DNA from 2 places in the Photorhabdus akhurstii genome. Region 1 is predicted to be linked to the other one. Evidence: predicted binding sites of a transcription regulator. Region 1 holds the regulator's gene; the other holds the start of a gene.
What was found. Region 1 encodes CRP, which controls carbon source genes, mostly activating them, when cyclic AMP is high. Its sites were predicted from a motif close to ATGTGANNNNNNTCACAT; they were not measured.

Region 1 (4,829 bases):
GATGTTTTAGTTAAGCGCAATGATGAATTGCAACTTGAAGATATTGAGAGGTTGATGCCTACTCATTTGGTGATTTCCCCAGGCCCTTGTACCCCAAATGAAGCCGGAATTTCTCTGGCGGCGATTTCTCATTTTTCGGATAAATTGCCGATTCTTGGTGTTTGCCTTGGGCATCAGGCAATTGGGCAGGCGTTTGGCGCCAGCGTGGTAAAAGCCAGGGAAGTGATGCATGGAAAAACTTCTGCTATTCACCATAATCAGCAAGGTGTGTTCAAAGGTCTTAACCGGCCATTAACCGCGACGCGTTACCATTCATTGGTGATTGCCGCAGAGACATTACCGGCCTCATTTGAAGTCACCGCATGGAGCCAGCATAATGGCAATGTCGATGAAATTATGGGCATTCGTCATCGCACTCTACCGTTGGAAGGGGTACAGTTCCATCCTGAAAGTATTCTCAGTGAACAAGGTCACCAGTTACTGAGCAACTTTCTGAGATATTAACCAGATATCGATAATTTCTTCATTTATCCACCTTTTTCATTTGCCCATCTTTGATTTTTTATGCATATTCAGTGATTATGATTTCACTTCTGAATGGTGTATATATAAAAAACGGGTGGGAAAATGAAGGGGCATGCCGCAGTAAATAGAAACACATACGATCAAGTTATGTTGCCAATTTATTCACCGGCGCAGTTTATTCCGGTGAGAGGGCAAGGTAGCCGTGTATGGGATCAGCAAGGGAAAGAATATATTGATTTTGCGGGTGGGATTGCTGTTGTGGCTTTGGGCCATTGTCATCCTGCGTTAGTGGATGTCTTGAAGCAGCAAGGGGAGAAACTTTGGCATATCAGTAATATTTTCACCAATGAACCGGCTTTGATTCTGGCGCGGAAACTGATTGATGCTACTTTTGCTGAACGGGTATTTTTTGCCAATTCAGGCGCGGAAGCGAATGAAGCGGCATTTAAACTGGCTCGCCACTATGCAATTACTCGTCACAGCCCCTATAAAACCAAAATTATCGCATTTCATCAGGGTTTTCATGGTCGCACCTTATTTACCGTCTCTGTGGGTGGTCAGCCAAAATATGCTGATGGTTTTGGGCCAAAACCCGCGGATATTATTCATGTGCCTTTTAATGATTTAGACGCAGTTAAGGCCGTCATAGATGACCATACTTGTGCTGTTGTATTGGAGCCTGTTCAGGGAGAAGGGGGAGTTACTCCGGCAGCACCGGCATTTATTCGTGGGTTGCGTGAGCTTTGCGATAAGCATCAGGTATTGTTGGTGTTTGATGAAGTACAAAGTGGGATGGGACGTACCGGTAAACTATTTTCTTATATGCATTATGATGTTACGCCGGACATCATTACCACAGCAAAAGCATTGGGAAATGGCTTTCCTATCAGCGCTATGCTGACGACAGAGAATATTGCTTTGGCGATGACGCCGGGAACTCACGGTACAACTTATGGCGGTAATCCGTTGGCTTGTGCGGTTGCAAATGTTGTTTTTGATATTATCAATACACCAGCGGTTCTGGAGGGAGTTGAAAAACGCCATAATTTGATAGTGAATTTTCTGAATGATATCAATCAGAAATATTCGATATTTGGTGAAATCCGAGGAAAGGGCCTGCTGATTGGCGCGGAACTCAAAGCGCCGTATCAGGGAAAAGCAAAAGATATTCTGCAACTAGCGGCTGACAATGGTTTGATGTTGTTGAGTGCGGGTGGTGATGTATTGCGTTTCACGCCTTCGTTGATTATCAGTGAAGAAGAGATTGCTCAGGGCATGGAACGGCTGGAACAGGCAATTAATCAGATGGTGTAATTAAGTACAAGAAAAATCAGCGCAGGATTATGCGCTGATTAATCAAGCGTTAACGTGTACCGTAGACGACAATAGTTTTACCGTGTGCGGAGATCAAGTTTTGATCTTCTAGCATTTTCAGAATACGACCAACCGTTTCACGGGAACAGCCAACAATCTGACCAATTTCCTGACGCGTGATTTTGATTTGCATTCCGTCCGGGTGGGTCATTGCATCTGGTTGTTTCGCCAGATTCAATAAAGTTTGGGCAATCCGGCCAGTAACATCCAAGAAAGCCAAATTACCGACTTTCTCAGAAGTTGTTTGTAAACGGTTTGCCATTTGGGCAGATAAACGCATCAAAATATCCGGGTTTACCTGAATCAGTTGACGGAATTTTTTATAGGAGATTTCAGCCACTTCACAGGCGCTTTTGGCCCGTACCCAGGCTGTACGCTCTTGCCCCTCTTCAAATAATCCAAGTTCACCAATGAAATCTCCCTGATTTAAATAGGAGAGGATCATCTCTTTGCCTTCTTCATCTTTAATCAAAACCGCAACAGAGCCTTTTACGATGTAGTAAAGCGTCTCTGCTTTTTCGCCTTGATGAATAAGCGTACTTTTAGATGGATATTTATGAATATGGCAGTGTGACAAAAACCATTCAAGAGTCGGGTCTGTTTGTGGCTTGCCGAGAACCATTCGTTTCATCCTCTGTTGTTATCGCTGCCTAAATAACACGAGAATCTAAAAGTTTCTCGTCAGGCTGGCTTATAAAGACACTAGCTTAACATATTAGTTTGTTGAAAAACCGACAGATAAGGGTTTTATATAGGTTATCTGAAATTTGAGTCTTACGTATTGATCTTAACCTATATACTTGGCCCGCTTCTGTTTTTAACACAGGAAAAGGCTTCTGTCTCGTCTTGTATTGTTTCAGCATAATAAACCGCTCATTAGATTGCCAGTTTAATACTGAAAGAGTAGGCTTGGATGCAAAGAACGACTTAAGAGGTATTTATGCAAGCGCGGGTAAAATGGGTTGAAGGATTGTCTCTTTTGGGGGAGTCATCTTCCGGTCATCAGGTCATGATGGATGGTAATGCCGGCGATAAGGCGCCAAGCCCAATGGAAATGGTATTAATGGCAGCCGGTGGTTGCAGTACGATTGATGTAGTTTCTATTTTGCAGAAAGGCAGGTACGACATAAGAGATTGTGAAGTAAAATTAACTTCCCGCCGTCGTGAAGAGGCGCCACGCTTGTTTACTCATATTAATCTGCATTTTATTGTTACGGGTAAGGATTTAGCAGATAAAGCGGTGGAACGCGCCGTCATGTTGTCCGCGGAAAAATATTGCTCTGTTTCATTGATGTTGGGGAAATCGGTTGAAATTACCCACAGTTTTGAAATTAAAGATATAGATTGAAAAATTATTTCTTGGTTGGAAAATAACAACAGGTAACTAATATCTCAGTTACCTGTTTTTTTAACTGAATAATATAAGATGTAAATTTTAAGTGCCGGATTTTCTCGATTTATCTCAGGCGCTGATTAACTAATTTTTCCCCCTTCCAGCAGTCGCTGTACCAATGGCGTCATAATTAGCTCCATTGCTAATCCCATTTTTCCGCCGGGGACCACGATGGTATTAATGCTTGAAACGAATGAGCCTTGTAACATGGCTAACAAGTATGGGAAATCAATTTGAGTCAGATCACGGAAGCGGATGACGATAAAACTTTCATCCAATGATGGAATGGCTTTAGCTGAAAATGGATTGGATGTATCAACGGTGGGGACACGTTGAAAGTTGATATGTGTTCGCGAGAATTGTGGCGTAATGTAGTTGATATAATCATCCATAGAACGCACGACGGAATCCATCACAGCTTCCTGCGAGTGCCCTCGTTCTCCGGTATCGCGGATCAGTTTCTGTATCCATTCAAGGTTGACAATCGGCACGACTCCCACTAGCAGATCAACATGACTGGCAACGTTATGTTGCGGTGTGACAACGCCGCCGTGCAAGCCTTCATAAAACAGCACATCTGTCTGCTTGGGTAAAGATTCCCACGGCGTAAATGTACCGGGGAGCTGGTTGTAAGGGACGGCATCGTCATAGGTATGAAGGTACTTCCGACGGCGGCCTTCACCGGTTTCACCGTAGTCAATCATGGTTTTTTCCAGCATGCCAAAATCATTGGCTTCCGGCCCAAAATAACTGATATGCCTGCCTTGTTCTTTGGCTTTACGGATTGCGGCATCCATTTCAGGGCGAGTGTAGCGGTGGAAACTATCTCCCTCTATCTGTGCCGCACTGATGTTAAGTTGCTGGAAAATCTTACGGAACGCTAAACTGGTGGTGGTGGTTCCGGCGCCGCTGGAGCCGGTAATTGCAATAATCGGATGTTTGGCAGACATACAGTAAACTCCATAATGTTAAGAATGGAACATTTCTTTTGGCACAATATTGATGCTCTCATGCAGTTCAGACCACACCAGCATAACATCTCCCTGTTCCAACTGACGGCGTATGTCAGTGACTTTCTGTTCCAGCGATTTTTCATCTTCGCCATAGTCAGTGCCTTCCCGCAGGATAAAACTCTCTATCAAATTTAACAGAGTTTCTGGCTCCAGTTGTTGCCACGGAATAATCATTGTGGTTGCTCCAGATAAGATGACAGCCAATTTGGGATGCGTTGTTCCAGCCACATTTGTGGTTTCTTCAACGAACCACTGACAAAGCCCACATGTCCACCATATTCTGTCATTTGGTATTCAATATTCTTGGGTAACATTTTGAGATCAGGAACAACTTCCGGTGTCATAAAGGGATCGTCTTTAGCATGAATAATCAGCAGTGGCACAGTAATATCAGGCAGACGCGGCAGAGCGCTACACTGGCGGTAGTAGTCCGCTGCATTTTTAAAGCCGTGGATTCTTGCGGTTACAATTTCATCAAATTCTCGAATATGTTTCAATCTTTTTACCTGAGACAGATTGATGGG
Region 2 (4,829 bases), 370 kb from region 1:
CTGCCAACAATATTACAATTGCTTTAACAATCATCTGATAGTTAGAAGAAATACCTAATAAGTTTAAGCCATTGTTTAAAAAACCGAGGATTAGCGCACCAATCAGAGTACCAATAATTAATCCCTTACCACCAGCCAGACGGGTTCCTCCCAGTACTACGGCAGCAATAGCATCTAATTCATAACCGCCTCCCGCCATAGGTTGAGCAGAAGAAAGACGAGCGACTTCAATAATACTTGCCAATGCCGTCAGTAAACCGCATAAGGAGTAAACGATAATTTTAATTTTATCGATATTGATACCAGATAAACGGGTAGCCGATTCATTCCCCCCCAAGGCATAAATATAACGACCTAAGCGGGTGTGATGCAGGATATACCATACGATAATAAAAACTATCAACATCAGCCATACTGGAGTAGGAATTCCCAGTGGCCGACCAATACCAAACCAGCCAAACAGATCCGCGTTATCACTGAATCCTGTATTTATTGGGCTACCATCAGTATAGACACGGGTTATTCCACGAAGTAATAACATCATGACTAGAGTGGCAATAAAAGCTTGTACTTTACCTTTAGCAATTATTATTCCTGTACAAGCACCAATTGCAGCACCTAAAGCCAAAGCACTCACGATAGCCACCAGAGCATTAACTTCCGTACCAACCAATGAAGCAGCTATTGCACCTGTTAACGCAAGCAATGAACCAACAGACAGGTCAATACCCGATGTCAGAATAACTAATGTCATCCCAACGGCCATAATGGCATTGACTGATGTTTGTTGCAGAATATTAAACAGATTATTTAAAGTGAAAAAATTTTGGCTAAGAGAAGAAACTACTACGATCAACACTAACAATGCAATCAGTGACTTTTGTTTCAGTAACCACTCTTTAGTAAACCAACGTTTAAATGTCGGTGATATATTAGAATTCATACTGAATTACCCCTGAATTGCTCCATATTGTTTGCCTACAGCCGCCGTCATCAAAACTTCTTGAGTTACCTGTTCAGCAAAAAATTCTCCGCTGATCTGGCCTTCACACATAACCAAAATACGGTCACTCATTCCCATCACTTCTGGCATTTCAGAAGAAATAAGAATAATACTTAGCCCTTCTTTCTTGAACTGATTAATTAACTGATAAATTTCTTTTTTTGCGCCAACATCTACACCACGTGTAGGTTCATCCAGAATAAGAACTTTTGGTCTGGTCATTAATCCACGGGCAATGGCTACTTTTTGCTGATTACCACCAGAAAGCAAATCAATAGTTTGTCCCATTGAAGGTGTCTTAATACTAAACAATTTAATAAAGTCACTAACTGCACTCTGTTCTTCTCTATGATTAAGACCCCCTAACCGGTTACTGAAATAACGTAAGGCAGTAAGAGACATATTCTCTTTAATTGACATTCCCAAAACTAAACCATCACGTTTACGATCTTCTGAAATATAAACAATCCCACAAGCTAACCCATCCTGAGGGTTACGAATTACAATGGGTGTTCCATCCAACGTGATTTGTCCTTGAGTTTTCGGCAACGCACCATAAATAATTTTCATCAATTCAGTGCGGCCAGCCCCCATCAGCCCTGATATACCCAAAATTTCCCCGCTATAAAGGGAAAAACTAGCATTTGTCACACCGGGACCAGAAATCTGATTAACTTCAAGTCGTTTTTTACCCCGAGGTAAATTCAGGCGAGGATATTGATCTTCCAGTTTTCGCCCAACCATCATTTCAATCAGAGCCTCTTCTTTTAACTCTTTTACCGGCTTTTCACCAATAAATTGTCCATCACGGAATACCGTCACATCATCGCAAATTTCAAAAATTTCTTTCAAACGATGGGAGATATAAACAATACCGCATCCCTGAGATTTTAGTTCATGTATTACACTAAATAATGATTCAGTTTCTGTATCGGTCAGCGCATCAGTTGGCTCATCCATAATGATAACTTTGGATTTAAAACTCAACACCTTAGCAATTTCAACCATTTGTTGATCACCGATAGAAAGTTCAGCGACTAAACGGTGACTGCTGTAATTCAGATTCAATTTTTTTAACAGGCGATCTGCTTCCTGATACATTTTTCTCCAATCAATCGCACCGAATTTATTAACAAATTCGCGTCCCAGGAAAATATTTTCAGCAATAGTCAGTTGGGGAATAAGATTTAATTCCTGATGGATAATCCCGATCCCCGCTTCCTGAGAGGATCTAGGACCAGAAAAAATCACTTCTTTTCCTAGGTAATAAACCGTGCCTGTATCTCTGGTATATATCCCAGTCAACACTTTCATCATAGTGGATTTACCTGCACCATTCTCCCCTACCAGTGCCATCACTTTACCCGAGTAAACACGTAGTGCCGCACCAGATAATGCTTTGACACCAGGAAAAGATTTACTAATTCCTTTTAGTTCCAGTACAGGCTGCATAATCACCTCAGAAAGTCACGCCAGCACAAAGGATAATATTGGCATAAGGAGAATGCTCTCCTGTGCGAATCACCGCTCGGCTATGTTCTGTTTTCTCTTTCAACATATTATGACTAATATAGTCTACAGTAATTGAATTACCTTGCTGTTTCTCAAGCTCTTTAATTTGAGTCAATATTAATTGATGTATCAAAGGATTATGGTCAATGATCTCCTCAGCTAAAAATGCAGCTTCAATTTGCATTTCGTGTGTAACAACATTAAGAACGGATATAAAACTAGGAATTCCCTGGGTTAGCGCTAAATCAATCCGCTGGGCTAAAGAAGGAATTGGTAATCCAGCATCACCAATTGTAATCTGGTCAGCATGCCCTAGCTGAGAAATTACGGCTGAAATTTCAGAATTAAGTAATACACCTTTTTTCATTTTTTTATTCCATTAGCGAAACGTTTCGCTATTTAGTAATATAGAAAGTAATATTTAAAATACAACATTAGTGATACAAAAGTGTGATCACTATCGAAACGTTTCGATAATGAAAGAAACGAAAACAAATGCTAACTTATTGAATATTTGACGCTGAATCGATTTTTAAGGTAAATATTGTCTACATCAACAAATAATGATTAAAATCTATGGAGAAGGCCAATTAGGTTTCATCTAATCCAACAGATAATATTGGTACGAATTATGTTGTTAGCAGAAAAAATAGTTTGCTTAAGTCACTATCTGGAAAGTGGTCTGTATGAAAGACAACAGACTATTCGTTTATGTTTGCTAGCGGCATTGTGTGGGGAAAGTGTTTTTCTACTCGGTCCTCCTGGTATCGCAAAAAGCCTGATAGCCCGACGATTGAAATTTGCGTTTCGTGATGCCAGAGCATTTGAATATCTGATGACTCGCTTTTCAACTCCTGAAGAAATTTTCGGTCCTCTTTCTATTCAGGCATTGAAAGAAGAAGGACGTTACCAACGTCTAACTAACGGATATTTACCTGAAACCGAAATTGTCTTCCTTGATGAAATATGGAAAGCTGGTCCAGCAATTCTGAATACCCTATTGACCGCAATTAATGAAAGAAAATTCAGAAATGGCGATACAGAAGAGAAAATTCCAATGCGATTACTTGTAACAGCATCCAATGAGCTGCCTGAAGCAGATAACAGCCTGGAAGCGCTCTATGACAGAATGTTAATTCGTATTTGGCTGGACAAAATTCAAGAAAAAAAGAATTTCCGAGCGTTACTCACTAGCCACAAAAATGAAAATGATAACCCTGTCCCGGCAGACATTCAGATAACAAGTGAAGAATTTCACCAATGGCAAAAAGAGATTGATAAGATAATTCTACCTGATAGTTGTTTTGATATTATCTACCATTTACGCCAGCAACTTGATACGACAGAACATTCACCTTACATTTCAGATCGACGCTGGAAGAAAGCCATTCATTTATTACAAGCCAGTGCTTTCTTTAATGGTAGAAAAGAGATATCCCCTATTGACTTAATATTGCTGAAAGATTGTTTGTGGCATGATCTTCACTCTTTTAAATTATTACCTCAGTACCTAAATACTCTCATGACCGAACAGGCATATCAGCAAAGAGTATTATCTCAAAAAATTGATTCGCTCTATCACCAATGGGCTCAAGTCTGTCAGAATAAAAATGATCAACAAGCGTTAAAGCTGGAAAAACAAACCAGTCTGTTTGGACATAAAATACAGTATTCGTTACCCGATCATATCAATGAAGAAAAATTGATTTTATTCCTACATACACCTCTTCATCTCCATGATATTAAAGTTAATTTCATTGAATTGGATAAAAAAGCGCTGAATAACTGGATAAACAAAGGCGGAGAACTATCAGCTCGTCTGAACGGTATTGGTTTCCCACAAAACATAGCAGCCGAAATTAATTCAACACACCAGCCAGAGATTTTTGATATCAGCCGTCGTTCATCCACGCTATATTTACCAGACCGCCAGCATCAGCAAAATGAAGAAAACAACGAGTGGCTGGAAAGATTGGAAAAAATTAATCAAGAAATCCATCACCAACACCAATTGTTTAATCACCATCAACCATGTCTGTTTATTGAAAGTCATTGGCTTGCTACGATAGAGCAAAGCTTTATCCAGTTAGCCGATAAAATTAATCAGTTGAAAATAAAAATGGGCAACTAATTAAATGATTAGTCTGACAACCCTTGATCTTTTACTGTCAATAAACGAAGGAGAGATGATAGAAGAGATCATATTAACGCTTCTAGCTTCACCTCAGTTAGCTATCTTTTTTGAAAAATATCCTCGTTTGAAACGTGCGCTACTAAAAGATATCCCTGGTTGGAAACACGATTTACAGCACAG

Region 2: rbsD (D-ribose pyranase) is a predicted target of CRP. The motif match lies at 2,964-2,981, and genes of this name have one in related genera.

What each region holds. Positions count from the first base shown of each region.
Region 1 covers NZ_CP020335.1:422,971-427,799, forward strand. Annotated here, with positions in the region: gene B0X70_RS01810 (aminodeoxychorismate synthase component II) at 1-504, shown strand, start outside; gene argD (bifunctional acetylornithine/succinyldiaminopimelate transaminase) at 628-1,839, shown strand; gene crp (cAMP-activated global transcriptional regulator CRP) at 1,889-2,521, opposite strand; gene B0X70_RS01825 (OsmC family protein) at 2,840-3,247, shown strand; gene B0X70_RS01830 (phosphoribulokinase) at 3,373-4,242, opposite strand; gene B0X70_RS01835 (YheU family protein) at 4,261-4,479, opposite strand; gene B0X70_RS01840 (hydrolase) at 4,476-4,829, opposite strand, start outside.
Region 2 covers NZ_CP020335.1:48,280-53,108, reverse strand. Annotated here, with positions in the region: gene rbsC (ribose ABC transporter permease) at 1-943, opposite strand, end outside; gene rbsA (ribose ABC transporter ATP-binding protein RbsA) at 950-2,455, opposite strand; gene rbsD (D-ribose pyranase) at 2,463-2,882, opposite strand; gene ravA (ATPase RavA) at 3,147-4,646, shown strand; gene viaA (ATPase RavA stimulator ViaA) at 4,651-4,829, shown strand, end outside.